DNA from 4 places in the Rhizobium sp. 268 genome. Region 1 is predicted to be linked to each of the others. Evidence: predicted binding sites of a transcription regulator. Region 1 holds the regulator's gene; each other region holds the start of a gene.

The links. Region 1 encodes LexA, which represses DNA repair genes until DNA is damaged. Its sites were predicted from a motif close to TGTTCNNNNTGTGTTCNG; they were not measured.
Region 2: the regulator LexA is predicted to act here: its motif matches at 1,073-1,090, upstream of OS035_RS18035 (DUF5680 domain-containing protein).
Region 3: the regulator LexA is predicted to act here: its motif matches at 3,389-3,406, upstream of dinB (DNA polymerase IV).
Region 4: the regulator LexA is predicted to act here: its motif matches at 3,905-3,922, upstream of uvrA (excinuclease ABC subunit UvrA).

What each region holds. Positions count from the first base shown of each region.
Region 1 covers NZ_JAPPSO010000009.1:226,523-234,284, forward strand. The annotation lists gene OS035_RS19345 (ComEC/Rec2 family competence protein) at 1-1,410, shown strand, start outside; gene lexA (transcriptional repressor LexA) at 1,391-2,110, opposite strand; gene OS035_RS19355 (VOC family protein) at 2,307-3,200, shown strand; gene kdsA (3-deoxy-8-phosphooctulonate synthase) at 3,200-4,045, shown strand; gene eno (phosphopyruvate hydratase) at 4,187-5,461, shown strand; gene OS035_RS19370 (FtsB family cell division protein) at 5,597-5,917, shown strand; gene pdhA (pyruvate dehydrogenase (acetyl-transferring) E1 component subunit alpha) at 6,063-7,109, shown strand; gene OS035_RS19380 (pyruvate dehydrogenase complex E1 component subunit beta) at 7,126-7,762, shown strand, end outside.
Region 2 covers NZ_JAPPSO010000008.1:304,878-312,639, reverse strand. The annotation lists gene dnaE (DNA polymerase III subunit alpha) at 1-836, opposite strand, end outside; gene OS035_RS18035 (DUF5680 domain-containing protein) at 1,340-1,804, shown strand; gene OS035_RS18030 (ABC transporter ATP-binding protein) at 1,813-2,496, opposite strand; gene OS035_RS18025 (lipoprotein-releasing ABC transporter permease subunit) at 2,511-3,815, opposite strand; gene proS (proline--tRNA ligase) at 3,831-5,153, opposite strand; gene OS035_RS18015 (DUF1467 family protein) at 5,747-6,022, opposite strand; gene mce (methylmalonyl-CoA epimerase) at 6,154-6,558, opposite strand; gene OS035_RS18005 (ribonuclease J) at 6,561-7,762, opposite strand, start outside.
Region 3 covers NZ_JAPPSO010000002.1:538,507-546,268, reverse strand. The annotation lists partial or broken gene ligD (non-homologous end-joining DNA ligase) at 1-866, shown strand, start outside; gene OS035_RS06010 (SOS response-associated peptidase) at 928-1,698, shown strand; partial or broken gene OS035_RS33550 (exodeoxyribonuclease III) at 1,814-1,908, opposite strand; gene OS035_RS06005 (DUF3606 domain-containing protein) at 1,912-2,088, opposite strand; gene OS035_RS06000 (GFA family protein) at 2,269-2,673, opposite strand; gene OS035_RS05995 (hypothetical protein) at 2,824-2,949, opposite strand; gene OS035_RS05990 (hypothetical protein) at 2,965-3,273, opposite strand; gene dinB (DNA polymerase IV) at 3,427-4,524, shown strand; gene OS035_RS05980 (exonuclease domain-containing protein) at 4,563-5,312, shown strand; gene OS035_RS05975 (hypothetical protein) at 5,368-5,622, shown strand; gene OS035_RS05970 (2'-5' RNA ligase family protein) at 5,592-5,861, shown strand; gene OS035_RS05965 (PAS domain-containing sensor histidine kinase) at 6,186-7,709, opposite strand.
Region 4 covers NZ_JAPPSO010000014.1:36,690-44,451, reverse strand. The annotation lists gene gyrA (DNA gyrase subunit A) at 1-2,272, opposite strand, end outside; gene OS035_RS25190 (MarC family protein) at 2,522-3,169, shown strand; gene OS035_RS25185 (single-stranded DNA-binding protein) at 3,254-3,760, opposite strand; gene uvrA (excinuclease ABC subunit UvrA) at 4,044-6,965, shown strand; gene OS035_RS25175 (GNAT family N-acetyltransferase) at 6,962-7,423, shown strand; gene OS035_RS25170 (DUF72 domain-containing protein) at 7,448-7,762, shown strand, end outside.

The DNA.
Region 1 (7,762 bases):
CTCAGCCTCTTTCCAGGTGCTGCCCAGGCCTATCCGACCAAGAAGATCGCCGCAGCAGGCGCGCTCATCGCCGTCACCGCTTACTACCTGATCTCCGGCTTCGGGGTCTCGGCTGAACGCGCCTTTATCATGATGGCCATCATGCTGATTGCCGTCTTCTTCGATCGGCCGTCGATCAGCCTGCGCAATGTCGTGCTCTCGGCCCTCGTCATCATCGCCATTTCGCCCTCCGAAGTCCTGGGCCCGAGCTTCCAGATGTCCTTTGCCGCGACATTGGCGCTGGTATCGGGTTATCAGTTGTGGAAGGAGCGGCGCATTCGCGAAAACGCTTTGCTGAGGCTGCCGGTCTTCCGGCCGCTCGTTGCGGTCGCCGGTTTCTTCGGCGGCGTCTTCCTGACTTCGCTGATCGGCGGTTTTTCCACGGCGCTGTTTTCGATCGAACATTTTCATCGCCTGACCGCTTACGGCCTGCCGGCAAACCTCGCGACGATGCCGATCATCTCCTTCATCGTGATGCCGGCCGGGCTGCTGGCGATGTTGCTCATGCCGTTCGGTCTGGACGCTCCGCTCTGGAAGGTGGTCGGCTTCGGCCTTGATCTGGTGATCGCGGTCGCCAAGACAGTGTCCGGCTGGGGCGGCGATATCGGCGTCGGCCGCTTGCCCGCCTGGTATTTCGCCATCGCCGTGGCAGGCTTCCTGCTGCTGACGCTGCTCCGCACCCGGCTGCGCCATGCCGGCTCAGCAATCCTCGCCGTTTCGACCTTCATTCTGTTGATTCTGCCGGTTTCCCGGCCGCCGGATCTGGTGATTTCGGAGGATGGCGGTCTGGTCGCGCTCGTCGAGACCGCGGCAATGGCTTCCAATCGTGAAAACCCGCCGGATTTCATCTTCGACCAGTGGCAAAGAGCGCTGGTCCTGCCGACGCATCACCCGCCGAAGATGCTGGGTGGCCCCGCTATCCCGCCGGAGGGGGAAGACCGACGCGTCAGGCTTTCCCGCGAGCAACAGAATGAAGCAAGGACAGCGATGCGGGGGGCCGCCGCGGGCGGTGAAACAAACCGCTTCTCCTGCGTCAAAAAGGCCTGGTGCATATCAAGGCTTGGCAATGGCCGTGTGGTAAGCATCATCGACAATGCCGCTTATCTCGGCCCGGCCTGCGATGCAGCCGATATCGTCGTGACGCCGGTCCGCCTGCGTTTCAACAGCTGCCGCTCAGGCGCGACGCTCTTCACCGGTGAGACGCTGCGCAAGACCGGTTCCCTCGAGCTGCGCTTCGCAGATACCGGCCTGGAGGTCGCAACCGCATTCGAAACGCTGTCGCGGCCATGGATGCGCCAGCGCGCCTATGACTGGCGCAGCAACAGTTTTACCGAATCCGGCCTGTCCAGTGTCAGTGATAGCGGCGAATGAGGCCGACGAGCTTGCCCTGCACCTTGACGCGGTCGGGCCCAAAGATCCGGGTCTCGTAAGCCGGGTTGGCCGCCTCAAGCGCGATCGAGGCGCCCTTGCGGCGGAAGCGCTTCAGCGTCGCTTCCTCGTCATCGACGAGGGCAACGACGATGTCGCCGGGGCTTGCGGTGCTGCCGTTGCGGATGATCACCGTGTCGCCGTCGAAGATGCCGGCGTCGATCATCGAATCGCCCTTCACCTCCAGCGCATAATGTTCACCGGAGCCGAGCATGTCGGCGGGAACGACGATGTCGTGGGTATTGTTCTGGATTGCCGAGATCGGAACACCGGCAGCGATTCGGCCCATGACCGGCACCGAGACCGAGTTGCCGTTGTCGGCGACGGGTTTTACAGGCGCGGGGGCGGCGACCGGCTGGGGCTTGCCGAGGCTGCCCTCGATGACGCTCGGCGAAAAGCCGCGCCGGGGCTGGATGCTGGGACTATAGGCTTCGGGAAGCTTGATGACCTCGAGCGCCCTGGCGCGGTTCGGTAGGCGGCGAATGAAACCGCGTTCTTCGAGCGCTGTAATCAGGCGATGAATGCCGGATTTGGAGGCCAGATCCAGGGCATCCTTCATCTCGTCGAAAGATGGCGGAACGCCGGATTCCTTCATGCGCTCATGAATGAAAAGGAGAAGCTCCTGTTGTTTGCGCGTGAGCATCGGCGTGTGACCCCTGATTGAAACAAATCCAGAACAGACACTATATGTTCCATATGTGTTCTGCAAGTAGCTAAATTTCCGTAAAACTTGCCGCCAACTCTTTGAGATTTTTATTTTCATTCGCCGGATTGGCACACATGTCTTGCATTGGGGGTGGTGCTGTCGCACATCTCTTATCGTTTGAGGGAGGGATATGATGAACGAGCGTTCCGCCAAACCGCACCCGCTGGATCATGTCGTGCTGCCCGTCGTCAATATCGATCTGGCCCGCGAGCGGCTCGGCAAGCTCGGCTTCACGGTTGCCGCCGATGCCCGCCATCCCTTCGGAACGGAGAATGCCTGTGTCTTCTTCGCCGACAAGACCTATCTGGAGCCGCTCGGTATCGCCAGCGTCGAGGAGAGCGAGGCCTCGGCGCGGCAAGGGAATGTCTTCACCGCCCGCAACCGGGCCTTCCGCTTCCGTTGCGGCGATGAGGGGCTTTCGGCGGTGGTTTTCGGCACCGAGGATGCCGGCCACGATCATCGGCACTTCGCTGCCGGCGGATCGAGCGCCGGCGAGATGCTGGAGTTCAGCCGGCCAATGAAGATGCCGGACGGTTCCGAAAGCGTCGGCAGCTTCAAACTGGCCTTTGCAGCGGATCTGCGTGCGCCGGACTTCTTTCTCTTTACCTGCCAGCGCATCAATCCATTGCCCGCCGACCGCGGCGCGCTGGAGACACATGCCAATGGCGTGACCGGCATCGCCGAGATCGCGCTGTGCGCGCCTGATGCCGCCGCCTACGCCGGTTTCGTCAGCCTTGCCATGGCGCAGTCGGCGGTCGAGAAAACCGGTTTCGGCGTCAATATCGCGGCGCCGAATGCGAAAATCAGCCTGATGACGCCGGAGGGGCTGGAGGCCTATTTCGAGGTTGCCGTCTTATCCGCCGACCGCGGCCTGCGCGGCCGGGCCATCCTCTTCACCGTCGCCGATCTTGCCGTGACAGAAGCGCATTTGGCTGCTAACGGAGTGACCTACACGCGCAAGAACAATCGCATTCTGGTGAAGCCGGCGCCCGGGCAGGGCACGCTTTTCGCCTTCGAGGAAAGATGATGAGCACTGATACGAATTCGGAAGTCAGGATCGGCGAGGGCGCAGGCCAGGTCACCTTTTCCAATACCGGCCGCCTGTCGCTGATTGCCGGCCCCTGCCAGATGGAGAGCCGCGACCACGCTTTCATGGTTGCCGGCACGCTCAAGGAGCTCTGCGCCAAGCTCGGCATCGGCCTCGTCTACAAGAGCTCCTTCGACAAGGCGAACCGCACCTCGCTGTCGGCCGAGCGCGGCATCGGGCTTGAAAAAGGCATGCAGGTCTTCGCCGATCTCAAGAAGGAATTCGGCTTTCCGGTTCTCACCGACGTTCATACCGCCGAGCAATGCGCCGAAGTGGCAAGGGTGGTCGATGTCCTGCAGATCCCGGCCTTCCTCTGCCGTCAGACCGACCTTCTGATCGCCGCCGCCGAGACCGGCCGTGCCGTCAATGTCAAGAAGGGCCAGTTCCTCGCCCCCTGGGACATGAAGAACGTCCTGAAGAAGCTCAACGCCAGCGGCAATCCTAACGTGCTGCTCTGCGAACGCGGCGCCTCCTTCGGCTACAACACGCTGGTTTCCGACATGCGCTCGCTGCCTATCATGGCTTCGATGGGCGCGCCCGTTATCTTCGATGCGACCCATTCCGTGGCGCAGCCGGGCGGGCAGGGCGATTCCTCCGGCGGTCAGCGGGAATTCGTGGAAACGCTGGCGCGCGCAGCGGTGGCGACCGGCATTGCCGGCGTCTTCGTCGAAACCCACCAGGACCCCGACAACGCACCGTCCGACGGCCCGAACATGGTCTATTTGAAGGACATGCCGCGGCTTCTGGAAAAGCTGCTGGCCTTTGACGCTGTCGCCAAGGGCTGACAGTCAAAAGCCTGACATGTTCGTGCTATAGCGACGATCGGACATGCAGGTCGAGGGTGCCGCAATGTGCCATTGTAATTTGCACGCCTTCGATTATGACAGGCTTCGAACGATTGATCACCCACCGAGCAGGAAGAACCCATGACTGCAATCACCGATATCATCGCCCGCGAGATTCTCGATAGCCGTGGCAACCCCACCGTCGAAGTCGATGTCTATCTCGAAGACGGCAGCATGGGCCGCGCGGCCGTTCCCTCGGGCGCTTCGACCGGCGCCCATGAGGCGGTCGAGCTGCGCGACGGCGGCAAGCGCTACCTCGGCAAGGGCGTGCAGAAAGCGGTCGATGCGGCCAATACCGAGATCTTCGACGCGATCGGCGGCATCGATGCCGAAAACCAGATCCAGATCGACAACATCATGATCGAGCTCGACGGCACGCCGAACAAGTCGCGCCTCGGCGCCAACGCTATCCTCGGTGTGTCGCTGGCCGTCGCTAAGGCTGCTGCCCAAGCCTCCGGCCTGCCGCTCTATCGCTACGTCGGCGGCGCTTCCGCGAGCCTGCTTCCGGTGCCGATGATGAACATCATCAACGGCGGCGCCCATGCCGACAATCCGATCGATTTCCAGGAATTCATGATCCTGCCGGTCGGCGCCGATACGATCGCCGAAGCCGTGCGTATGGGTTCGGAAGTCTTCCACACGCTCCGCAAGGAACTGGCCGCCCAGGGCCACAACACCAATGTCGGCGATGAAGGCGGTTTCGCACCGGGCCTGAAGAGCGCTTCGGAAGCCCTCGACTTCATCGTCAAGTCGGTCGAGAAAGCCGGCTACAGGCCGGGTGAGGACATCTACCTCGGTCTCGATTGCGCCTCGACGGAGTTCTTCAAGGACGGCAAATACGTCCTCGAAGGTGAAGGCCGCACGCTCGAATCGGGCGCCATGGCCGAATATCTGGCCGAACTTGCCGCCAAGTACCCGATCATCTCGATCGAGGACGGCATGGCTGAAGACGACTGGGACGGCTGGAAGACGCTGACCGACCTCACAGGCAAGAAGACCCAGCTCGTCGGCGACGATCTCTTCGTCACCAACTCCGCCCGTCTTCGCGACGGCATCCGCATGGGTGTCGCCAACTCGATCCTCGTCAAGGTCAACCAGATCGGTTCGCTGACGGAAACGCTCGACGCCGTCAACACGGCGCATAAGGCTGCCTACACAGCCGTCATGTCGCACCGCTCCGGCGAAACCGAAGATTCGACCATCGCCGATCTCGCTGTCGCCACCAACTGCGGCCAGATCAAGACCGGCTCGCTGTCCCGTTCGGACCGTCTTGCCAAGTACAACCAACTGATCCGCATCGAGGAAGGCCTCGGCCCCCAGGCCCAGTATGCCGGCCGCTCGATCATTCGCGGCTGATCGAATCTGCTTTCGATAATTTGACCCGCGCCCTCCCGGCGCGGGTTTTTTGTTGGCCGTTTTTACGGTCAACGAACGGTTAATCTCTGGGCGTTATGCTGAACGAATTGGTAATGCGTTCAAGAGCATGCGTGTATGTGGACAAAGCATCATAAGAAGAGAAAATTCGGCCGCTTCGTCATTCCGGCCATGACGGTCGCCTTCCTCTCCTATTTCGGCTATCATTGCATTCACGGCGATTACGGCCTGCGCGCAACGGAGACGTTCGAGCACCAGCGCGTCGCGCGTGAAAAAGAGCTTGCGATCTTGAAGGCGAAGCGCGAACATCTGGAAAATCAGGTCGCGCTTCTGAGTGATGGCTCGCTCGACAAGGATATGTTGGACGAAAAAGCGCGCTATCAGCTCAATATGTCGCGCGCGGACGAGATCGTCATATTCAACCATTATTCCAATTAACCGGAATTCGGTTAATTGGAATTTTCTTTGTATTTCCAATAGTTTAGTGCTGAATACGAGCCATGCAATTATGGCATTGCTGTGGTCATATTTCTTCCCTATGGTACGCGCCATCGAGAAACGACAAACCCATAGGGAGGGTTGAATGGCGCCGCGAAAGACCGCGACCGTTTCCAGCCGCAAAACTGCAGCAAAACCGGCAGCCAAAGCATCGAATGGAGGCCCGGTAGCCGACTTCGATCGCGATGAGGAGTTCAAGGCCTATCGCGAGATGCTGCTGATCCGCCGCTTCGAGGAGAAGGCTGGCCAGCTTTACGGCATGGGCTTCATCGGCGGCTTTTGCCACCTCTATATCGGTCAGGAAGCTGTCGTCGTCGGCATGCAGATGGCGCAGAAGGAAGGCGACCAGGTCATCACCGCCTATCGCGACCACGGCCACATGCTGGCAACCGGCATGGAAGCGCGCGGCGTCATGGCCGAGCTGACCGGCCGCCGCAGCGGCTATTCCCACGGGAAGGGCGGCTCGATGCACATGTTCTCGAAAGAGAAGCATTTCTACGGCGGCCACGGCATCGTCGGCGCCCAGGTTTCGCTCGGAACCGGTCTTGCCTTTGCCAACCATTACCGCGGCAACGGCAATGTCTCGATCGCCTATTTCGGCGATGGCGCCGCCAACCAGGGCCAGGTCTACGAGAGCTTCAACATGGCGGCCCTCTGGAAGCTGCCGATCGTCTATATCGTCGAGAACAACCGCTACGCCATGGGCACCTCGACGGCCCGCGCCACTGCGCAGTCGAACTACTCGCTGCGCGGCTCCGGCTTCGGCATCCCCGGCATCCAGGTTGACGGCATGGACGTTCGCGCCGTCAAGGCGGCCGCCGACGAGGCGCTCGAACATTGCCGCTCCGGCAAGGGCCCGATCATTCTCGAAATGCTGACCTATCGTTACCGCGGCCACTCCATGTCGGATCCGGCGAAATATCGCTCGAAGGAAGAAGTGCAGAAGATGCGCTCCGAGCAGGATCCGATCGAGCAGGTCAAGGCGCGCCTCATCGAAAAGGGCTGGGCCTCCGAAGACGATCTGAAGGCGATCGACAAGGATGTCCGCGACATCGTCGCCGACAGCGCCGATTTCGCCCAGGCCGATCCGGAGCCGGATGCATCCGAGCTCTACACCGACATTCTGCTCTAATCGGGGGAGGGAACCCATGCCTATCGATATCCTCATGCCCGCCCTCTCTCCGACGATGGAAGAAGGCACGCTGTCCAAATGGCTGAAGCAGGAAGGTGACAAGGTCACCTCAGGCGACGTGATTGCCGAAATCGAAACCGACAAGGCGACGATGGAAGTCGAAGCCGTCGACGAAGGCGTCATCGGCAAGCTGCTGGTCGATGCCGGCACCGAAGGCGTCAAGGTCAACACCAAGATCGCTGTGCTGCTGCAGGACGGCGAATCGGCCGACGCGATTTCCACTGCGCCTGCTGCTGCTCAGCCAGTCGCTGCTCCGCAGGTTGCCCAGGAAGAAAAGCCGACCAACACCGGTTCGGCTGCTGCTCCCGTTCCGGCCGAGCCGAAGGCTGCCGTTCCGAACGATCCGGAAATCCCGGCCGGCACCGAAATGGTGTCGATGACCGTGCGCGAAGCGCTCCGCGACGCCATGGCCGAAGAAATGCGCGCCAGCGACGACGTCTTCGTCATGGGCGAGGAAGTCGCCGAATATCAGGGCGCCTACAAGGTCACCCAAGGCCTGCTGCAGGAATTCGGCCCCCGCCGCGTCATCGATACGCCGATCACCGAGCACGGCTTTGCCGGCGTCGGCGTCGGTGCCGCCATGGCCGGCCTGC
Region 2 (7,762 bases), on a different contig from region 1:
GCTTCCGGCAGATCGGCGAAGAGCTTGGCCATCTCGGCCCGGCTCTTCAGATAATGGTCCGGGGTCAGGCGAAAGCGGCTGTCGTCGGAGACGATGGCATTGTGGGCGACCGCCATCAGCGCATCATGGGCGTCGTAATCGTCGCGTGTCGGAAAGAAGGCCTCGTTGGTCGCAACCAGCGGCAGGTCATTGCTATAGGCGAGGCCGATGATCTTTTGTTCGTGACGTTTGTCGTAAGTGCCGTGCCGCTGCAATTCGACGTAGAGCCTGTCGCCGAAGAGACGTTTCAGCACAAGCAGCCGGGCCTCCCCCTGCGCGGGATGGCCTTCCTTGATCGCCGCGTCGACAGGCCCGGTCAGGGCGCCGGTCAGGGCGATCAGCCCTTCCGTGCCGGCCTCCTCCAGCCAGGAGGCACGGATATGGATAGCCTGGTTGCTTTCACCGCCGAGATAGGCGCGGCTGACGAGATCGACCAGTCGTTCGTAACCGGCATCCGTGGCGGCGAGAAGAACGATCGACGGCAGCTTGACCAGCGCCTGCTGGCCGCCGCGCTTTTCCGTTTCCAGCCCGTCTTCCATGTCGATCGAGACCTGGCAGCCGATGATCGGCTGCAGGCCGTCGTCCATCGCCTTCTGGGAGAATTCCAGCGCGATGAACAGATTGTTGGTATCGGTGATGGCGATCGCCGGCTGGCTGTCGCCGGTTGCCTTGTAGAGGATCTTCTTCAGCGGCAAGGCGCCTTCGAGAAGCGAATAGGCGGAGTGGACCCTCAGGTGGATGAAGCCCGGCGTGCCGCCGATCGCCTCACCCGTAGAACCCTTTGCCGTATCCGCCATGTCATGCCTTCCCAATCACCCGAATGAGTCGGACGCATTGTCGGCATAGAGGGCGATGATGTCCAGAACAAGTCCCGCTTGCGGACCGCATGATGGCCATGCGGTCCCCTGAAAACTTTAGATCGCCATGACGATGAGCGAGAAGCTGGCGACGAACATTGCGATGGAGGTGAATGCTGCGATATCACGGATCATGTCAGTCATTTGGCTCTCCTTTACTCGTTATGTTTTCAATTTGTTCGATTTATGTTCCATTGTCAACAGGAATCTTTTCCTTCTTTCTTGCGTTTTAAAATCCAGGACGCGAATCGCGAATCGATGAGAGTGCCAAGCGATACGATGGGCTGCGCCTGTTCTCTCGCGATCGGTGACGGATCGGACAGGCTACTCAAACGGCAGTGCGCCTCTCGCAGCGACCCGCCTTGCTTGCCGTTTTTGTTCTGTTTCTGTTCTTTACATGCCGCAGCATATTTGCCAGCATCCGGCCGAGAGGAGAACGGGATATGCTCGACATTGCAATGCTCAATGAATTCGTCGTGGAGGCCAAGGCTGCGACCTATGTCGGCGGCGGTGTGCCGCGCGTGCCCTGCCGGCCGGGTGCCCACGATATCGGCTATGAGTGCGGCGACTGGCGCTATCTCGACAGCTACTTTGGCGGCACCGATTTCGCGGGACAGGAGGTTGTCTGGTTTGCCGGGGAGCCTGTCTGGGTGATGAATTATTTCGGCTGGATCGTTGTCCCTGAGCTCATCGACGGCGCTGCCGCCGGCGCGGTGATCAAGGCGGCACTTTCAGCCATGTATCAGCAGGGGCGCTTTCTCGGCGGAATGGAATTCGATCATGCGTTCGGCCGCTACATCGATCACAGCGAAGGGAACTGCGAGCGGTTCAGCGGCAATGAATGCATCATGGTCGATGACCGGAAAGCCTATATGCTCGATTATCGCGGCGGGCTAGTCATCCCCTGACCTCAGTTTCAGAAATCGACGATCTTGCCATCCGAGATGGTCACACGCCGATCCATGCGGCGGGCGAGTTCGTGATTGTGGGTGGCGATGAGGGCCGCGAGGCCGGACTGGCGCACCAGCGCCTCCAGCGCATCGAAGACGTAGCTTGCCGTTTCCGGGTCGAGATTGCCGGTCGGCTCATCGGCAAGCAGCAGGGTCGGCGCATTGGCGACGGCCCGGGCGATCGCCACGCGCTGTTGCTCGCCGCCGGAGAGTTCGCCAGGGCGATGGGCGCCGCGGTGGCCGATGCGCATGTAATCGAGAAGCTGGCCGGCCCGCTCTCCGGCTTCCTTCCAGGACAGCCCGGCGATTAGCTGAGGCATCATGATGTTCTCAAGTGCGGAAAATTCCGGCAGCAGGTGGTGGAACTGGTAGACGAAGCCGATTTCGCTGCGGCGGATCGCGGTGCGTTTCTCATCGCTCAGGCCGTCACAGGCATGGCCGCTGATGTTGACTTCACCGCCGTCCGGATGCTCCAACAGGCCGGCGATATGCAGCAGGGTCGATTTGCCGGTGCCGGAGGGAGCGACGAGAGCGACGATCTCGCCCTTCGACATCGAAAAATCCGCGCCCTTCAGGATCGGCAGCAGCGTATCGCCCTGCCCGTAATGGCGCTCGACGCCGGTAAGCTTGAGAACGACGTTGCGTTTCATAAAGGCGGCATTCCTTATTCGTAGCGCAGGGCCTGCACCGGATCGAGCCTGGACGCGCGCCAGGCCGGAAAGATGGTCGCGATGAAGGAGAGCGTCAGCGCCATGATGACGATCGAGATCGTTTCGCTGAGCTGCATCTCGGCCGGCAGCTGACTGAGGAAATAGACCTGCGGATTGAAGATCACCGTGCCTGAAATCCAGGAGAAGAACTGACGGATGGATTCGATGTTGACGCAGACGAGAACGCCGAGCAGCACGCCGGCAACAGTGCCGACGATCCCGATCGCCGCCCCGGTCATGAAGAAGATGCGCATGATCGCGCCGGCGCTGGCGCCCATGGTGCGCAGAATGGCGATATCGCTGCTCTTGTCCTTCACCAGCATGATCAGGCCGGAGATGATGTTCAGAGCCGCGACAAGCACGATCAGCGTCAGGATCATGAACATGACGTTGCGCTCGACCTGCAGCGCCGAAAAGAAGGTCTGGTTGCGCTGGCGCCAGTCGGTGAGGTTGATCTGGCGGCCGGCCGCTTCCTCCACCTTGGGCCGCAGAGTGTCGATATCGTCGGGGTGATCGACGAAAAGCTCTATCGACTGCACCAGACCCTCGGCATTGAAATAAAGCTGCGCTTCCTCGAGCGGCATGAAGATGATCGAAGAATCATATTCCGACATGCCGATCTCGAAGAGGCCGGAGATCTTATAGGACTTAACGCGCGGGCTGACGCCCATCGGTGTAATGTCACCATCCGGCGAGGTCAGAGTGATGAGGTCGCCGACGCTCAGGCCGAGCTGGTTGGCCATGCCGGTGCCGATCAGCACGCCCTGGCCGGAGGCAAAACCGACCATGTCGCCGGATTTGATGTTCCCGGAGATCGTCTTGAGCTTGGTCAGGTCCTCGGCGCGGGCGCCGCGCACCAGCGCGCCGGTGCTACCACCGGCCTGGGCGGAGGCGAGCACCTGGCCTTCCACCAAAGGCAGCGCCATCTTCACTCCCGGTACGGCAGCGAGCCTGCTGGAAAGGTCGGCATAATCGGTGAAGGGGCCATCGGACGGCTGGACGATCATATGGCCGTTGATGCCGAGGATGCGCGAGACGAGCTCGGTGCGGAAGCCGTTCATGACGGCCATGACGATGATCAGCGTCGCAACACCGAGCATGATGCCGACGAAAGAAAAGCCGGCGATCACTGAGATAAAAGCTTCCTTGCGGCGGGCGCGCAGGTAGCGCCACGCCACGAGGCGTTCGAAAGTGGAAAATGGCTTGCCAGCCGGACCCAAGCCGGATTTCGAACTCCGGTCCACTGCTGCCTCTGCCATTTCGCCTCCGTTTCCTTAAGCCACGAACCTGTTGATCGCCGCTTCGATGGTCATCGTTTCGCGGGCGCCAGTCTTGCGGTCCTTCACTTCGACCTCGCCGTTGGCGACCGCGCGCGGGCCGGCGATGATCTGGACGGGTACGCCGATCAGGTCGGCGGTCGCGAATTTCGTGCCGGCCCGGTCGTCGGTATCATCGTAGAGCACATCCTTGCCGGCCTTGGTGAGCGCCGCATAGATCAGCTCGCAAGTATCGTCGCAGGCTTGATCGCCCGCCTTCATGTTGATCACCACGATATCGAAGGGCGCGACCGAGGCCGGCCAGATGATTCCGTTGTCGTCATGCGATGCTTCGATGATGGCGGGAACAAGGCGTGTCGGGCCGATACCGTAGGAACCCATGTGAACGAAGTGTTCCTTGCCGTCGGGGCCCTGCACTTTCGCGCCCATCGCCTCGGAATATTTCGTGCCGAAATAGAAGATGTGGCCGACCTCAATGCCGCGCGCCGACAGGCGCTCGCCTTCGGGGACGGCGTTGAAGGCCGCCTCGTCGTGCATTTCCGAAGTCGCCGCATAGAGCGAGGTCCACTTGTCGAAGATCGACTTCAGGCCCTCGACGCTGTCGAAATCAGTGCGGTCGTCGGGAATATCGAAGCCGACGAAATCCTTGTGGCAGAAGACCTCGGATTCGCCGGTATCGGCGAGGATGATGAATTCGTGGCTGAGATTGCCGCCGATCGGGCCGGTATCGGCGCGCATCGGAATGGCGCGCAGGCCGAGCCGATCGAAGGTTCTGAGATAGGCGGCGAACATCTTGTTATAGGAATGCTCCGCCCCTTCGCGCGTCAGATCGAAGGAATAGGCATCCTTCATCATGAATTCGCGCGAGCGCATCGTGCCGAAGCGCGGACGGATCTCGTCGCGAAACTTCAGCTGGATGTGATAGAGATTGAGCGGCAGGTCCTTATAAGATTTGACGGAGGAGCGGAAAATATCCGTCACCATCTCCTCATTGGTGGGACCATAGAGCATCGGCCGATCCTGGCGGTCCTTGATGCGCAGCATCTCCTTGCCATAGGCGTCGTAGCGGCCGCTTTCCTGCCAGAGTTCGGCCGATTGTAGGGTCGGCATGGACAACTCGATTGCGCCCGCCCGGTTCTGCTCGTCGCGAATAATGGCGTTGACCTTGTCGAGCACGCGTTTGCCGAGCGGCAGCCAGGAATAGATGCCCTGCGACTGCTGGCGGATCATGCCGGCGCGCAGCATCAGCCTATGGGAGACGATTTCCGCCTCCTTGGGGTTTTCCTTGAGGATGGGCATGAAATAGCGGGACAGACGCATGGCGGATTCCGAAGCAGTTGAGATCCCGCAGCAGGCGGAATCGAAAGACAATGGTTAATGTCGGGAGCGTTCATAGCCGCTTCGCGGCAGGAAGGAAACCCGCAACTGATGCCGGCAACCTCCCGCACGCGCATGTTCGGCCCCGCAAAATGACAGGGCATGAAAAAGCGCGTGTTTATAAGGACTTAAACGAAAATCTTGTCAACAGAAAAATTTTGCTAGAGTGTAGCAAAAATGCAAAAAAAGCTAATGACAAAGCCCAATGTTTGAGCTAGCTTTAGCTCACAAAACAGGCAGGAAGGATAAATTCTTGCCGAATTCGCGGTCAAGTCTTGGGAGGATCAGATCTTAGGCGCGCTCGTCGCTGCCCCGGCAACGGTTACAGATCACGCGATACTTAAAACAAGGCTTTTAGCCTTGTTTTTTTTTGGCTTTTCGGCTTCATCCGACCCCAAAAATCCAGCCAACTACCGTAAGGGAATGATGCTCATTCCGTAACGGCAGCTCTTTTGCCGCAACACCATGACGCTGGTATGACGAATGTCGCTTTTTAATGATATACATATGCCCAAAGTTTGGGCAAAAGTTTGATCTTAATAGAAGCTCGGCCCTAGTTGTGGAAGGGCATCGAAGCCCCAGCCGAAATAGGTGTCGCAGACATACCAGGTGCCGTAGACCAGAGCCGAGATCAGCGTCGTCAGCGAAAAGGTGAAGACGGCACGAAAGCGGCTCGGCGCGCTTGGAACGGTGCCGAGCACGACATCATTGTCCTCGGCCTGGGTGCGCAGACCGATCGGCAGGACAGCGAAAAGCGTCATCCACCAAATGATGAAGTAGACGGCAAATCCCTGAAGAAATATCTGGAGCATTGGGGTTCCCGGTGGTGTCGCGCCGACAGACGTTCTGTCACTTTGAGCTAGGCGCCCTTATACGGCGGAATGGCAGCCAACTCAAAGCCGATGAAGCGCTTGGCCGCCTTGAGGGCATTCTGCCGCAGGCTTCACGCCTGTTCGAGTTCGATCAGCGTGCCGAAGAAATCCTTGGGATGCAGAAAAAGCACCGGCTTGCCATGCGCGCCGGTCTTCGGCTGGCCGTCGCCGAGCACCCTCGCCCCGGCCGCGACCAGCCGATCACGCGCAAGCAGGATATCGTCCACCTCATAACAGATGTGGTGCATGCCGCCGGACGGGTTCTTTTCGAGGAAGGCTGCGATCGGCGAGGTTTCCCCAAGCGGCTGCAGCAATTCGACCTTCGTGTTCGGCAATTCGACGAAGACGACGGTGACGCCGTGTTCCGGCAGAGCCTGCGGCTGCGATACGGCAGCACCCAGCGTGTCGCGATAGGCGGCCGTCGCCGCTTCCAGATCGGGAACGGCGATGGCGATATGGTTTACCCGGCCAAGCATGGTCAGACCTTGGTGACGAAGGCGGTGACAATCGGCTTCTTGCCCCAGGCATGGTTGGCAGCGGCGCGGATAGCGCGGCGGACGGCCTCCTGCACCATGTCGATATCCTTGCGACGGGCGCGCGGAATGCTTTCGATAGCACTGATCGCCGCATCGAAGAGCGTATCTTCCATCTCTTCGCCCTCGTCGTCGTAGACAGGCAGGCCGATCGAAACGAGATCGGGATCACCGACGATGTCATAACGGGCGTCGAGCACGACGCTGACTGCGACATGGCCAACATAGGAGAGCTTCTTGCGCTCGCCGATCCCCATCTCGTCGAAATCGCCGATCAGCGAGCCGTCCTTGTAGATGCGGCCATGCGGCGCCTGGCCGATCACCTCGGCGGGGCCGGGTGCCAGCCGCAGAATGTCGCCGTTGCGCACCCTCGGCACGATGGCGATGCCGGATTGCTCGGCAAGTTCCTTATGCGCCGTCAGATGCGTCGCCTCACCATGCACCGGCACGACGATCTTAGGCCGCGTCCACTCATACATCCGCTGCAGCTCGTTGCGGCGGGGATGGCCGGAAACGTGAACCAGCGCCTCGGTATCGGTGATGATGTGCACGCCCTGCTCGACGAGGCCGTTCTTGATGTCCTGGATCGCCTTCTCGTTGCCGGGAATGGCGCGGGAGGAAAAGACGACGATATCGCCTGCCGCAAAGGCAACGTTGCGCATCTCGTCGCGGGAGAGCTTGGCAAGCGCTGCCCGTGCCTCGCCCTGGCTGCCGGTCAGGATGACGACGACCTTATCGCGCGGGATGTAACCGTATTCCTCCTCGGAGATGAAGGGTTTCACGCCCTCCATCAGGCCGATATCCTGGGCGACGTCGACAACCCGCTTCAGCGAGCTGCCGAGCAGCAGCACTTCGCGGCCAGCCGCCTCGGCCGCCTCGGCGACGGTGCGGATGCGCCCGACATTCGACGAGAAGGTGGTGATCGCCACCCGGCCTTCGGCATCTTCGATGATCTTGCGCAGGCTTTCCGAGACATCCTTTTCGGAGGGCGAAACACCGTCGCGCAGCGCATTTGTGGAATCGCACATCAGCGCCAGCACGCCCTCGTCGCCGAGCTGGCGGAACCGCGTCTCATCGGTCAGGGGGCCAAGCGAGGGCTCGTGGTCGATCTTCCAGTCGCCGGTATGGATGACATTGCCGGCCGGCG
Region 3 (7,762 bases), on a different contig from region 1:
CTGAAATGGGATGGCTATCGCCTCGCTGTTCACATCGAGCCTCAAGGGATAAGGATTCTCACCCGCGGCGGCCATGACTGGACGCACCGCTTTCCGGCGATCGTAGAGGCCGCCCGAGCGCTCGGACCGGCGACGATGATCATCGATGGCGAGGCGGTCGTGCTTAATGAAGAGGGCCGGCCGGATTTCGGGCTGCTGCAGCAATCGTTGGGCGCATCCGGCAAACAAGCCGGCAACCGGGCCTCCGACGCCATCTTCTTCGCCTTCGATTTAAGCTATTTCGACGGGCACGATCTGCGCGGTGTCGAATACCGATCGCGCCGACATCTCCTCGATAACACGTTGAACGGAAAAGGGGCGCAATCAGGTTGTCGGAAACATTCGACACCGAACCAGCCGTCCTGCTGGAGCATGTCTGCCGCCTCGGCCTGGAAGGCATCGTCGGCAAACACCTCGATCGTCCCTATCGCTCGGGCCGGACCGGGGATTGGGTTAAGATCAAATGCGTCCAGAGCGAGGCTTTCTTCATCGTCGGCTATGAGATGTCATCTGCCTCGCCTGCCGGCTTCGGCTCGTTGGCGCTTGCTGCCTATCGCGGAGCCGATCTCGTCCACGTCGGGAGTGTCGGCACGGGCTTCAGGCAAGCCGAGGTCATCAGATTGCGAAAGATGATGGACACGCTGCGCTGGAAGCGAAAGCAGCCACCCCTGCCCTATTCCGGAAGTGCCGGTATCGTCTGGGTCGAACCGACGTTGATTGCCGAGATCGAGTTTCGCGCATGGACGACAGACGGCAAACTTCGCCACCCGTCATACAAGGGTTTGCGCGAACGCCAGGACAATGCCGACGTCTTCCGGCTCGACTAGCGAAATTGGCGCCGTGAGCTAGATTGTCGTCCATTCGAGCTTGGCGGAGAACATATCTAGCATGTGCAACCTTTATCGCATGGAAGACAGGGACTGGGTCGCCAAATGGGCCCAGGACGCCGAAAGCCTGATCAACCTGATGCCGGCCTACCAGATGAACCCCGACCAGATGGGGCCGATCATCCGCAATACCACTGAGGGAAAGAAGCAACTGGTCCATGCGCGCTGGGGACTGCCCTCGCCGCGCTTCGCCCTTGAGAAGGCGGCCAAAGCCAGGGCCGAGAAACTGGCGGTCAAGGGCAAGGCTTTCGATCTTGAGGAGCTGGTCCGCATGGAGGCCGACCGCGGCACGACCAATGTGCGCAAGCTCAATTTCCCGCACTGGACGCGATGGTTCGGTGTGGAGCATCGATGCCTTGTTCCTGTCACCAGCTTCGCCGAGCCGGACCCCGGGAGCAAACAGGAGGGAGGCAATGTGCCCAATGCCTGGTTTGCCCGCGATGAAGCAAAGTCGTTGATGTTCTTCGCTGGCATCCATGTGCCGCGATGGAAAAGCGTGCGGAAGGTTCGGGACGGACTGAAGACCGATGACCTCTACGGCTTCCTGACTACGGATCCCAACGATCTCGTGAAGCCGATCCATGAGAACGCCATGCCGGTGCTGTTGCTGTCGAAGGAAGAGACCGACACGTGGATGCGGGCGCCCTGGGATGAGGCCAAGGATCTAGCCTGCCCGCTACCGAATGATGCGCTGATCATTCTGGCGCGTGAGCCCTATGGATCTTCGATCGTGTCGAAGTCTGGCGAACCGGTGGAAGACACTCTACTGTAATCACTGGCCTTCCGGCCGGCTTCGTTCACTTCGCCTTCCGCTAATTCAGCTGCTCGTCCTGCAACCTTATCCAGACGGGGGCATGGCCGATGGTGTGTCCCACCCGCGCACGTCAGTCCTGCAGACAGACGACGTCCGACTCGGCCTCATCCAACCATGGACTTCAAGCCGGCCGTTTACGCCGTTGACGTTATAGGTGGCGAGCTTCACGGCCTACCGGCGGCCGATTTCCGCTTCGACCTTCTTGCGAGAATTCCCTGCGCTCTTCACGGCTTTCTTGACCGTGTCCTTGGAAACACCTTCCTTCTTCGCTTCGTAACGGACTTCATGATCTTGTCCGGCTGCGACCTTGGCGCGATCCTGCGCTCTGCCTTGGGACGTCGTTGCCATTTGCAATCCTCCTAATGATTTTGGTCAGCGGAAAACGATCGCGGAGTCAGGAAGTTCCGCGTGCACCTCAGGTGAAAGGCATTCCTCGCGGATCCCGCAGAAGAAAGTATCCGATCGCGAATTTCTCGACAAAGATGCGCACGTCGAAAATCGGTTCACTTACGTCTTCTAAGGGGACGCTCAATCGCCCGGTCGACCTGGAAGTTTAGTAATATCCAGGGCCCATGCCAACGCCGACGAACACCAGATCTGCGAGCGGGGCTTCAGATCCTTACGCTGGTTCACCGTTCCCAGTCTGATCCCAACCTGCTCGGCATCTTCCTGCTCTCCAGTCGTGTAGACGGGCGATCCGCAATCGGCACAGAAGAACTGCAGCCGCCGACGACCATTGTCGGCGGTCTTAACATAAAGCTTGGGCTCACCGGACGTGATCTGGAACTGGCCGCGTTGTGTGCTGACGGTTGCCCTGTACGCGGTGCCAGTCAATCTCTGGCAGTCGGTGCAGTGGCAGATCGCGACGTCCTGCGGATCCACCTCGGCTTCATAGGCGATCTTTCCGCATTGGCATGCGCCATCGATGTACATGTCATTCCTCCATCCGTGTTGTTGCGAGACTTAAAGAATGGCCCTCGCAAGTCGGGATCTACCTCTGCCAGTCCTGCCTTCCCTCGACACCTTCTTGATTTCTGCGCTTGCGCGTTTCAGAGACCTTGCCTGCCGTCTCGCTCCCGCAGCTCATTCAGCGTCAGCTGCCGCCATCGCGATTTTTCTGATATTCGGCCGGCTCCGCCGTCGCCGCTCGGCTCCTTTGGTTTTTTGGAAATCACGTTGAGAACGGTAGGTGGAGAGCGCGTCGGCCATCGGGGATCTCCGGGATCAGCGTCCGGAGACCCGGATTGCGCCGACGTCCCCGAATGTCTGCTGGACCGCAGGGATCATGCTGGAATTGATATCGGCTGAAACTTCGATCTCGCCCTCCAGCGGAGCATCGCCGCGCGCACCACCATCGTGAGAGACATCGCCGCCTGATGGAGCAGAGCCAGCGGTATTCTTAGCCGAGGTCGACTGGATAAAGATGTCCGGTCGAGCAATACCGTGCTGCTGGACGAGATGTTCTACCGCGAGATCGGCAGCCTCTCGTGTTTTGAAAACGGCTGTGATGGTCGTGGTGCTGTCGTCGGCCATGGGTCAATCTCCTATCTAATCTAATTCGTGATCAAACGCCTGAAGAAGCGTGGAGTTTCCCTCTGGAGGTCCTCCGAACATGGCCAGCACTTGGATGCCATGTCGGAAGATGATATGTTCCTGTTTCGTTTTCGCCAGTGACGCTCAATCGCCATGGATCTCACCACCATCTCAACCATCAGGAAAATCATCCATGTCGACATGGATGCCTTCTACGCATCGGTCGAGCAGCGCGACAATCCGGAGCTTCGTGGCAAGCCACTCGCTGTCGGCGGAGCGGCTGCCCGCGGCGTCGTTGCAGCAGCAAGCTACGAGGCGCGAGAGTTCGGCGTTCGCTCGGCAATGCCGTCGATCACGGCGGCGCGGAAGTGCCCGGATCTGATCTTCGTGAAGCCCAGGTTCGAAGTCTATCGCGCGGTCTCGCAGCAGATCCGCGAGATTTTTGCAGAGTATACGCCGTTCATTGAACCGCTGTCGCTCGACGAGGCTTATCTCGACGTCACCGAAAACCTCAAGGGCATGTCGGTTGCCACCGAGATCGCGCGGGAAATCCGTGCCAGGATCAAGGCTGTGACTGGGCTGAATGCTTCGGCCGGCATCTCGTACAACAAGTTCCTTGCCAAGATGGCGTCCGACCTCAACAAGCCGAACGGCCAAGCGGTCATCACGCCGAAGAACGGCCCGGCGTTCGTCGAGCAACTTGCGGTCAAGAAATTTCATGGCGTCGGCCCGGCTACGGCGGAGAAGATGCACCGGCTCGGTATCGAGACCGGTGTGGATTTGAAGGCAAAGTCCCTGCAGTTCCTAGTCGAGCATTTCGGAAAGTCGGGCCCGTACTTCTATGGTATTGCTCGGGGCATCGATGAGCGGCAGGTCCGGCCCGACCGGGTGCGTAAATCGGTCGGCGCGGAAGATACATTTGCCGTCGACATCGACGACCTTGATGTGGCGACACAGGAGCTCGAGCCGCTTGCGGAAAAGGTTTGGTCCTACTGCGAAGCCAAGGGGTTCAGCGGCAAGACGGTAACCGTGAAAATAAAGTACTCCGACTTCACCCAGGCCACCCGGAGCAAAACAACTGCTATCCCCTTTGCAGGTGTTGAGGACATCCTCGGCGCGGCCAATGTCCTTCTGGCCGGTGTCTATCCGTTCAAGCGACCAGTCCGGCTTCTTGGTGTGACGCTGTCGTCGCTGACCAATGACAAAGATTCAGAAAAGGGGGAACAACCGCAACTCGGCCTCAGTTTCTGAGCAGAAGGACCTGGAGCAAATCAAGCATTGAAAGCCGAATGTTGCCATCCTGTATTCGCGTTATCGACCTTGAAACCGCCGGCAACGGGCCGAGCGATGTCTGTGAGATCGGGTGGCAGGACGTCGTTCAGGACGAAGATGGGCGGTGGGAAGTTTCGGAGGAGCGTGGCTCGGCACTCGTGAATCCGGGCCGGCCGATTTCGGCCGACACCATGGCGATCCATCATATCCAGGATTATGAAGTCGGAAGCGCACCGTTCTGGAAAGAGGTAGCGCCCAGCATCTTGCGGCCACCGCACCCGATCGCGGCGCTTGCCGCACACCGTGCCGCCTTCGAGCAGCGATACTGCACGCCAAGACTGGCCGGTGTTACGCCCTGGATCTGCACATGGAAATGCGCTTTGCGTGTCTGGCCGGAGCTTCCAAGGTTTTCCAACCAGATGCTGCGTTATCAGCGCAGGCCCGAAGGTCTGATCCATGAGATCGGTCTTCCCGCCCATCGAGCCATGCCCGACGCCTATGTCACGGCCCATCATCTGCGTGACGAGCTAAATGCCGCTTCGTTGGATGAGCTCCTCTTTTGGAGTTCTGAGCCGGGCTTGTTACCGCGGGTTCCGGCTGGTCCTGATCGCGGCAAAAGCTGGGATCGCCTATCTATGGAGACACTCACTGCCTTCACAAGGGACCGCGACGCGGACATTCGCTTCAGCGCCGAGATGGAGCTTCTGCGGCGGGGAGAAACGAAAGCACCGACAATGTCGGTTCCCGCCCAGCAGACGCTTTTGTGACTGATTTGACTTTACTTGATGAGCCCGGACCGCCGACTTGAAGACACGCCATCCCATGATCCTGACAGCCCGAATTGCGGAGCATGATCTCATTCCCTTTGATCTGCTACGTCAAAAACATTTTCCCCAAGATCGGAATTTCCTGCGGGCTCATATGACGATGTTCCACCGGCTGCCGGGCGAATATGTTGGGAGGATCGTCGAAAGCCTTCAATTTGTTGCGAAGGAGACGCGCGCGATTTCGGCCCGGTTAGCGGCGTCCGTAATCTTGTATCCGGCGTGGCATTCACAATTGAAAGCACTGAGCTGAGCTCGATCCGGGATGCCCTACGCAGGGATTTCCTCCACTGGTTGGGGTCGCAGGACATGCAGACTTGGCGGCCGCACATCACGATCCAGAACAAAGTCTCTGTCGCCGAAGCGAACAAGCTTCACCGCGAACTCGCCGGCAATTTCCATCCCTGCGACATCACGATTGCGGGCCTCGATCTATGGAGATATCTCGGCGGTCCTTGGGCAAGCGAAGCCACATTGCCATTCTCTGATTAGTTCACGTAACACCGTTTTATGCCTCGGATCCAATCGAAGCCAACGCGGACTGGGTACAAGTATGGATTTGCTTCGACTCCGGTCAAGGGCGAAAGGCAACGCGAACAAAGCCTGCCGCGGGAGTACGTGCGGCAAGCTTTTCGAAAATAACCGAACAGCGATTGGGAAGAGGAGTGCCGCTATTCCCTGAGATGCCCCTTGGGAGGAGTGGAGCGTCTGACAAGAGTAGCGTCGACATACTCGCTTCCAGATAAGTCGCGCGACGCTTGCGCTTCAAGCCAAGTCGCAGCATCGCAACGATCCGCCCGCCCGCCCTGATATCGATCAAAAACAGCGTCTGCCCTGACAGGCCTCTGCCAGCGCCCGCGACAACTGCTTCTGGCTGAACGGTTTTGACAGCCTAACAACCTCGCCAATCTCGCCAGAGCCCTCAGGCAACTCGGCATAGCCTGTCGCTAGAACGACTGGGAGCGTGGGAAACCGCACGCGGATCTCCTCACAAAGGCGCGCGCCCGTCATCTTCGGCATTGCATGATCCGTGACCACCACATCGGGAAGCTGTCCAGAGCCAAGGATTGCGAGTGCTTCCTCGGCGGAAGACGCCTGGATCGTTTCCATTCCCAGATCTTCCAGCAACAGCACAGTGTTCATGAGAACGAGCGGATCATCGTCGACGACTAGAACTGTCATGGCGGTTGGGGCGGGATCGATAGGAACTTCTTCGGCAAGCACCGGGATGACGGCATCAACTGTAACCGGGAGCCAAAGCTCGGCGGTCGTGCCCTCGCCCGGGGCCGATTTCAGAATGAGTTGACCGCCGGATTGAGCCATGAGCCCGTGCACCATCGGCAAGCCAAGGCCAGTGCCTTTGCCGACGCCTTTCGTGGTAAAAAAAGGCGTCGTGGCATTAGCCAGCGTCTCGGCGTCCATCCCTTCCCCCTGATCCTTCACGGAGAGACAGAGATAGTGCCCGGCGGGAAGCAACCCAGCCTCCCCCACCTCGATAGCCTTCCGCTCGGCGGCGATGACGATTTCGCCTCCGTCCGGCATGGCGTCACGCGCGTTGACGACCAAATTGAGCAGCGCACCCTCAAGCTGGTTTGCGTCCGTACGTACAAGCGACGGTTCCGACGGAAATTGCGTGGTGATAACCACTTCCGGTCCGATCGTTCGACGCATGAGCTCCGCCATCCCTGTAACCAGAGCGCCGACGTCGACGGGGACGAGCCGAAGCTCCTGGCGGCGCGAGAAAGCGAGCAACCTCTGTGTAAGGGTAGCCCCACGCTGCGCACCTTGGATGGCATTTTCGATAAGGTCTGCGACGTCTGGCCGGATCGCCCTTTTCCTCGCGATCTCCAGGCTTCCGAGGATCGCCGTCAGGAGGTTGTTAAAGTCGTGGGCAAGTCCACCGGTCAATTGTCCCACGGCTTCCATTTTTTGAGCTTGGAAGATCGCCTCCTGGGCGGCGCGCTTCTCGCTGATGTCTCGGGTGATTTTTGCAAATCCAATGAGCTCGCCGTCGGCGTTCCTGATAGGATCGATGATGACGTTCGCCCAGAAGCGGGAACCATCTTTTCTCAGACGCCACCCTTCGCGCTCGAAGCGGCCTTCCTGCTCAGCGATTTGGAGCGCCCTTGCAGGAAGGTCTGCGGCACGATCCTCGGCCGTGTAGAAGGTTGAGAAGTGGCGCCCGACGATTTCCTGTTCCGTATACCCCTTCAGCCGCTCGGCGCCAGGGTTCCAGCTCGTCACAAAGCCGCCCCGGTCGAGCATGTAGATCGCGTAGTCGGTGATCGCTTCGACCAGAAGTCGGTAGCGCTGCTCGCTCTTTACGTCGTTCTCGTCCATGGTTTCTCCCACTGGTACCGCCCATGTTTTCCTTCCGACTTCTAAACGCTCTA
Region 4 (7,762 bases), on a different contig from region 1:
GCTTCAGATAGGCGGCGCGCTCCCACGGCTCGGCGTTGACATGGCGGACGATGGTCATCGAGATGATGCGGTCGCCGCCGGCAAGGCTGATGCCGCGCACGCCGATCGAATTGCGGCCGGCGAAAACGCGGACGTCGTCGACCGAGAAGCGGATGCACTGGCCGAGCGCCGTCGTCAGCAGCACGTCGTCATTTTCCGTGCAGGTCTCGACGGAGAGGATTTCGTCGCCCTCCTCCTCGAGCTTCATGGCGATCTTGCCGTTGCGGTTGACCTGGACGAAGTCCGACAGCTTGTTGCGGCGAACCGTTCCCCGCGTCGTCGAGAACATGACGTCGAGATTGTCCCAGCTCTCCTCGTCCTCGGGCAAGGGCAGGATGGTGGTGATGCGTTCGCCGGGTGCGAGCGGCAGCATGTTGATCAGTGCCTTGCCGCGCGAGGTCGGCGTGCCGATCGGCAGACGCCAGACCTTTTCCTTGTAAACGATGCCGCGCGAGGAGAAGAACAGGACCGGAGTGTGGGTGTTGACGACGAATAGCCGGCTAACGAAATCCTCGTCGCGAGTGGTCATACCGGAGCGGCCCTTGCCGCCGCGGCGCTGGGCGCGATAGGTGGTCAGCGGCACGCGCTTGATATAGCCGAGATGCGAGACGGTGACGACCATGTCCTCGCGGGCAATCAGATCCTCGTCGTCCATTTCGAGGCCGCCGTCGACGATCTCGGTGCGGCGCGGCGTGCCGAATTCGTCACGCACGGCAGTGAGCTCATCCTTGACGATGCTCTGGATGCGGACGCGCGAGGAGAGAATATCGAGGTAATCCTTGATTTCCTCGCCGATCTTGTTGAGTTCGTCGCCGATTTCGTCGCGGCCAAGGGCCGTCAGACGGGCAAGGCGCAGTTCGAGGATGGCGCGGGCCTGCTCTTCGGACAGGTTGTAGGTCAGGTCCTCGTTGATGCGATGGCGCGGATCGTCGATCAGACGGATCAGGCTTTCGACATCTTCGGCCGGCCAGCGGCGGGTCATCAGTTCTTCGCGGGCCGACTGCGGATCGGGCGCCTGGCGGATGACGCGGATGACTTCATCGATATTGGCGACGGCTATGGCGAGACCGACCAACACATGAGCACGGTCGCGCGCCTTGCGCAGCAGGAATTTCGTTCTCCGGCTAACAACCTCCTCGCGGAAGGAGACGAAGGCGCGCAGCATGTCGAGTAGGGTCAGCTGCTCAGGCTTGCCGCCGTTCAGCGCCACCATGTTGCAGCCGAAGGACGTCTGCAGCGGCGTATAGCGATAAAGCTGGTTGAGGATGACCTCGGCATTGGCGTCGCGCTTCAATTCGACGACGACGCGATAGCCCTGACGGTCGGATTCGTCGCGCAGGTCGGAGATGCCTTCGATGCGCTTGTCGCGCACCAGCTCGGCCATCTTCTCGATCATCGTCGCCTTGTTCACCTGGTAGGGGATCTCGGTGATGATGATCTGCTCGCGGTCGCCGCGCATCGGCTCGATGGCCGCGACACCACGCATGATGACCGAACCGCGGCCGGTCTCATAGGCCGAGCGAATGCCGGCACGGCCGAGGATCTTCGCACCCGTCGGGAAGTCGGGGCCGGGAATGATCTGCATCAGGTCCGGCAGTTCGATAGCCGGATCGTTGATCAGCGCGATGCAGCCGTCGATGACTTCCGACAGGTTATGCGGCGGAATATTGGTCGCCATACCGACGGCGATGCCGCCGGCGCCGTTGACGAGCAGGTTCGGGAACTTGGCGGGCACCACGACCGGCTCGGAAAGCGTGCCGTCGTAGTTGTCGCGGAAATCGACGGTTTCCTTGTCGAGATCGTCGAGCAGCGAATGGGCTGCCTTTTCGAGGCGGCATTCGGTGTAACGTTCAGCCGCCGGCGGATCACCGTCGACCGAGCCGAAATTGCCCTGGCCATCGATCAGCGGCAGACGCAGCGACCAGGGCTGGGCCATGCGGGCCAGCGCATCGTAGATCGCCGAATTGCCATGCGGATGGTATTTACCCATCACGTCACCGGTGACGCGGGCGCATTTGACGTATTTCTTGTTCCAGTCGATGCCGAGCTCGGACATGCCGTAAAGGATGCGCCGGTGCACGGGCTTCAGGCCGTCGCGCACGTCGGGCAGCGCGCGGCTGACGATGACGCTCATGGCGTAATCGAGATACGACCGCTGCATTTCCTCCATGATGGAGATGGGCTCGATGCCTGGCGGGAGCTTCCCGCCGCCGGGGGGTGTTTGCTCAGTCAAAACAGATCACGATCTCTTCTAGAATCACTTGAAGATTTATAGCGGAAAGCCTGTTCCCGCGCCAATTTCACGGGGCGTTTTGAACAGGCTTTTGCGGCTTAAAGAGGGTAAAACATGCAAGTGGCGCGGCCGCACCGGACAAATCCGCCGCTGGCCGCCGCGGGATATTTGCCAAATCGGAATCGCCGCTTCACAATCACAAAAACCACGCATAAAAACCATGCGGCTATATGGGGTTTTCGAGGGACGATGGCAAGCGCCGACCAATTGATCAACGCCTTCACGACGCTCATCGTCACCATCGATCCGCCGGGGCTCGCACCGATCTTCCTGGGGCTGACGACCGGCATGAGCCGCGCCCAGCGCACGCAGGTGGCGCTGCGCGGCTCGACCATCGCCTTCATCATCCTTGCCGTCTTCGCGCTGTTCGGCGCGAGCGTGCTCGGCGTGCTCGGGATCTCGATCGGCGCCTTCCGCATCGCCGGCGGGCTGCTGCTCTTCTGGATCGCCTTCGAGATGGTGTTCGAGCGGCGGCAGGAGCGCAAGGAGAAGGCCACCGAAGCTGCCGTCACCAAGGATCATATCGAAAATATCGCCGTTTTTCCCCTCGCCTTGCCGCTGATCGCCGGCCCGGGCGCGATCTCGGCGACGATCCTGCTTGCCGGCACGCTGCCGACCTCCGTCGAAAAAGCCCAGTTCATCGCCGTCATCGCCGCCAATCTGCTGCTGACCTTCCTCATGCTGCTGATTGCCGAAAGGCTCGACCGCTTCCTCGGCGTCACCGGCCGGGCGATCCTGACGCGGCTCCTCGGCGTCATCCTCGCCGCCCTAGCGGTGCAATTCGTCGTCGACGGCGCAAAGGCGGCGCTCAATCTGATCAGCGCGACACCGCACTGAACGGCGCAAACCAAAGAAAAAAAGCATGACGCCATCAAAGGCATCATGCTCTCGGATAGTCTACAGAGCCGGGAAAGCGGTTGATCAGAACGGGATGTCGTCGTCGAGATCGCGCGAGAAATTACCGCCGCCACCGCCGCGGCTCGGTGATGAAGAGGGAGCCGGGGCGCCGTAGTCATCGCCATAATCATTGTTGCTGCTGCCTCGGCCGCCGCCGGAGCTTGCACCGCCGCCTTCGCCGCGGCCGTCGAGCATGGTCAGGGTCGAACCGAAGCCCTGCAGCACCACTTCCGTCGAGTAGCGGTCCTGGCCCTGCTGGTCCTGCCATTTGCGGGTCTGCAGCTGGCCTTCGATATAGAGCTTGGCGCCCTTCTTCACATATTGCTCGACGACCTTGCAAAGGCCTTCGTTGAAGACGACGACCGTGTGCCATTCGGTCTTCTCACGGCGCTCGCCGGAATTGCGGTCACGCCAGGTCTCCGAGGTCGCGATACGGAGATTGGCGATCGGCCGGCCATCCTGCGTGCGGCGGATTTCGGGGTCCGCACCGACGTTTCCAATCAGAATTACCTTGTTTACGCTACCAGCCATGCTTCTCACCCTGCCTGCCGCCCTGCCCGGCGGCGTTTCAATCGATCGGCGCACCTTAAACCATCACGGACCGCCGATGCGCATGGGCGGCATTTAATCCACATGTTTATCCATCAGAACGCCGCATGCATCCATCAGGAATTTTGTTCTTTATTTGTTCTAGTTTATCCTTATGATCCTGTCAACAGAATCGAAAACCTTCGGTGTTGCGGACATTCAGCCTCGACTCGCCGGTCGGCATCACTAAATAAGGGCTGTTATCCCAAAGGACCAAGCTGAGACGATGAGCGAACTGAAGACGATCTCCATCCGCGGCGCGCGCGAGCACAATCTCAAGGGCATCGATCTCGATCTGCCGCGCAACAAGCTGATCGTCATGACCGGGCTTTCGGGCTCCGGCAAGTCCTCGCTTGCCTTCGACACGATCTATGCCGAGGGCCAGCGCCGTTATGTCGAGAGCCTGTCGGCCTATGCCCGGCAGTTCCTCGAAATGATGCAGAAGCCCGACGTCGACCAGATCGACGGGCTGTCGCCGGCGATCTCGATCGAGCAGAAGACCACCTCGCGCAACCCGCGCTCGACGGTCGGCACCGTCACCGAGATTTACGACTATATGCGCCTTCTCTTTGCCCGCGTCGGCGTTCCCTATTCGCCGGCGACCGGCCTGCCGATCGAGAGCCAGACCGTCAGCCAGATGGTCGACCGCATCCTCGATTTCGGTGAGGGCACCCGTCTTTATATTCTTGCGCCGCTCGTGCGCGGGCGCAAGGGCGAATACAAGAAGGAACTGGCGGAGCTGATGAAGAAGGGCTTCCAGCGCGTCAAGGTCGACGGGCAGTTCTACGAGATCGCTGAGGCGCCGGTACTCGACAAGAAATATAAGCACGACATCGACGTGGTGGTCGACCGTATCGTCGTGCGTTCGGATGTCTCCGCCCGCCTGGCCGACAGCCTGGAGACCTGCCTGAAGCTCGCTGACGGGCTGGCAGTTGCCGAATTTGCCGACAAGCCGCTGCCGCCGGAAGAGACCTCGGCCGGCGGCTCGGCCAACAAGTCGCTGAACGAGACGCATGAGCGCGTGCTGTTTTCGGAGAAATTTGCCTGCCCGGTTTCCGGCTTCACCATTCCCGAGATCGAGCCCAGGCTGTTCTCGTTCAACAATCCCTTCGGCGCCTGCCCGACCTGCGACGGCCTCGGCGCCCAGCAGAAGATCGATCCGGATCTGATCGTGCCCGAGCCCGAACGGACGCTGCGTGACGGCGCGATCGCCCCTTGGGCCAAGTCGACCTCACCCTATTACAACCAGACGCTGGAGGCGCTCGGCAAACATTACGGCTTCAAGCTCGGCACCCGCTGGAACGATCTTTCCGACGAGGCCAAAGACGTCATTCTCAACGGCACTGAGGACAAGATCGAATTCCATTATGCCGATGGCGCCCGCTCCTATACGACGCAGAAGAATTTCGAGGGCATCATCACCAATCTCGAGCGCCGCTGGAAGGAGACCGATTCCGCCTGGGCGCGCGAAGACATCGAGCGCTTCATGTCGGCGGCCCCCTGCCCGTCCTGCAACGGCTTCCGCCTGAAGCCAGAGGCCCTGGCGGTGAAGATCGACACGCTGCATATCGGCGAAGTGACCGGTATGTCGATCCGCGTCGCCCGCGACTGGTTCGAGACACTGCCGGCAAGCTTCAACGCCAAGCAGAACGAAATCGCCGTGCGCATCCTCAAGGAAATCCGCGACCGGCTGCGCTTCCTCAACGATGTTGGCCTGGAATATCTGAGCCTGTCGCGCAATTCCGGCACGCTGTCGGGCGGCGAAAGCCAGCGTATCCGGTTGGCCTCGCAGATCGGCTCGGGGCTGACGGGTGTCCTCTACGTGCTCGACGAGCCGTCGATCGGCCTGCATCAGCGCGACAATGCCCGGCTGCTCGACACGCTGAAGCACCTGCGCGACATCGGCAACACCGTCATCGTCGTCGAACATGACGAGGACGCGATCATGACGGCCGACGACGTCGTCGATATCGGCCCGGCCGCCGGCATTCACGGCGGCCAGGTCATCGCCCACGGCACGCCGCAGGACATCATGGACAATCCGAAGTCGCTGACCGGCAAATATCTGTCCGGCGAACTCGGCGTTCCCGTACCCCACGAGCGCCGCAAGCAGAAAAAGGGCCGCGAGATCAAGGTAGTCGGGGCGCGCGGCAACAATCTGAAGAACGTCACGGCGGCAATCCCGCTCGGGGTGTTCACGGCAGTGACCGGGGTTTCCGGCGGCGGCAAATCCACCTTCCTGATCGAGACGCTCTATAAATCGGCAGCACGCCGCGTCATGGGCGCACGCGAAAACCCCGCCGACCACGACCGCATCGACGGCTTCGAGCATATCGACAAGGTGATCGATATCGATCAGTCGCCGATCGGCCGCACGCCGCGCTCGAACCCGGCGACCTATACCGGCGCCTTCACGCCGATCCGCGACTGGTTCGCCGGCCTGCCGGAAGCAAAAGCACGCGGCTACCAGCCGGGCCGCTTCTCCTTCAACGTCAAGGGCGGACGCTGCGAGGCCTGCCAGGGCGACGGCGTCATCAAGATCGAAATGCACTTCCTGCCCGATGTCTACGTCACCTGCGACGTCTGCCACGGAAAACGATACAATCGCGAGACGCTCGACGTCACTTTCAAGCAGAAGTCGATCGCCGACGTGCTCGACATGACGGTAGAGGAAGGCGTCGATTTCTTCGCGGCGGTGCCGGCAGTGCGCGACAAGCTGCAGGCGCTGAAGGATGTCGGTCTCGGTTACATCAAGGTCGGCCAGCAGGCGAACACGCTTTCCGGCGGCGAGGCGCAACGCGTCAAGCTCGCTAAGGAATTGTCGAAGCGCTCGACGGGACGCACGCTCTACATTCTAGACGAACCGACGACCGGCCTGCATTTCCACGACGTCGCCAAGCTGCTCGAAATGCTGCACGAACTGGTCAACCAGGGCAATTCTGTTGTGGTAATCGAGCACAATCTCGAGGTGATCAAGACGGCCGACTGGGTGCTCGATTTCGGCCCCGAAGGCGGCGATGGCGGCGGCGAGATCGTGGCGTTCGGCACGCCGGAGGCGATCGTCAAGGAGAAGCGCTCCTATACCGGACAGTTCCTCAAGGAATTGCTGGAGCGGCGGCCGGCGAAGAAGGCGGTTGCGGCGGAATGACGATGAGGCCGGCGTCGCCCGATGATCTGGAAAGGGTCGCGACGCTGACGGCGGCCGCCTATCGGCCGTATACCGAGCTCTTCGGCGCTCCGCCGATCCCGGTGACGGAAGACTATACGCCGCGAATCGAACGCGGCGAGGTCTGGCTGCGCGAGGTCGGCGGCGAAACGGCCGGCCTGGTGGTCGTCGAGCGGCATTCGGATCACCTCTTGCTGTTCAGCATCGCGGTGTCACCGGCCTTTCAGGGTGGCGGGCATGGGTTGGCGATACTCCATTGGCTAGAAGCCAAAGCGCGCGAATGGGCGCAGCCGCAGATCCGGCTTTATACGAATGCGCTCATGGAGCGGAATATCGCGCTTTATAGCGCCTTCGGGTTTCAGGAAACGGGTCGCCGGCCGAACCCTTCTCGGCCAGGATGGACCCTCGTTGACATGGCGAAACAGATCAACGCAGCCTGAGCGGCTGCGAATGGGGAGGACGACATGACGAAATCCGGCACTATCCGCACCGGCATCGGCGGCTGGACCTTCGAGCCCTGGCGCGGGCATTTCTTTCCCGATGACCTGAAACAGAAGGACGAGTTGAACTATGCCAGCCGCCAGCTGAATGTCATCGAGGTCAACGGCACCTATTACAGCACCCAGAAGCCGGCGGTCTTTGCCAAATGGGCAGCCGACGTGCCCGACGGTTTCATCTTTTCACTGAAGGCGACCCGGTTCGTCACCAATCGGCGAGTGCTGGCCGAAGCCGGTGAATCGATGCAACGCTTCCTGTCATCCGGAATCAGCGAGCTTGGC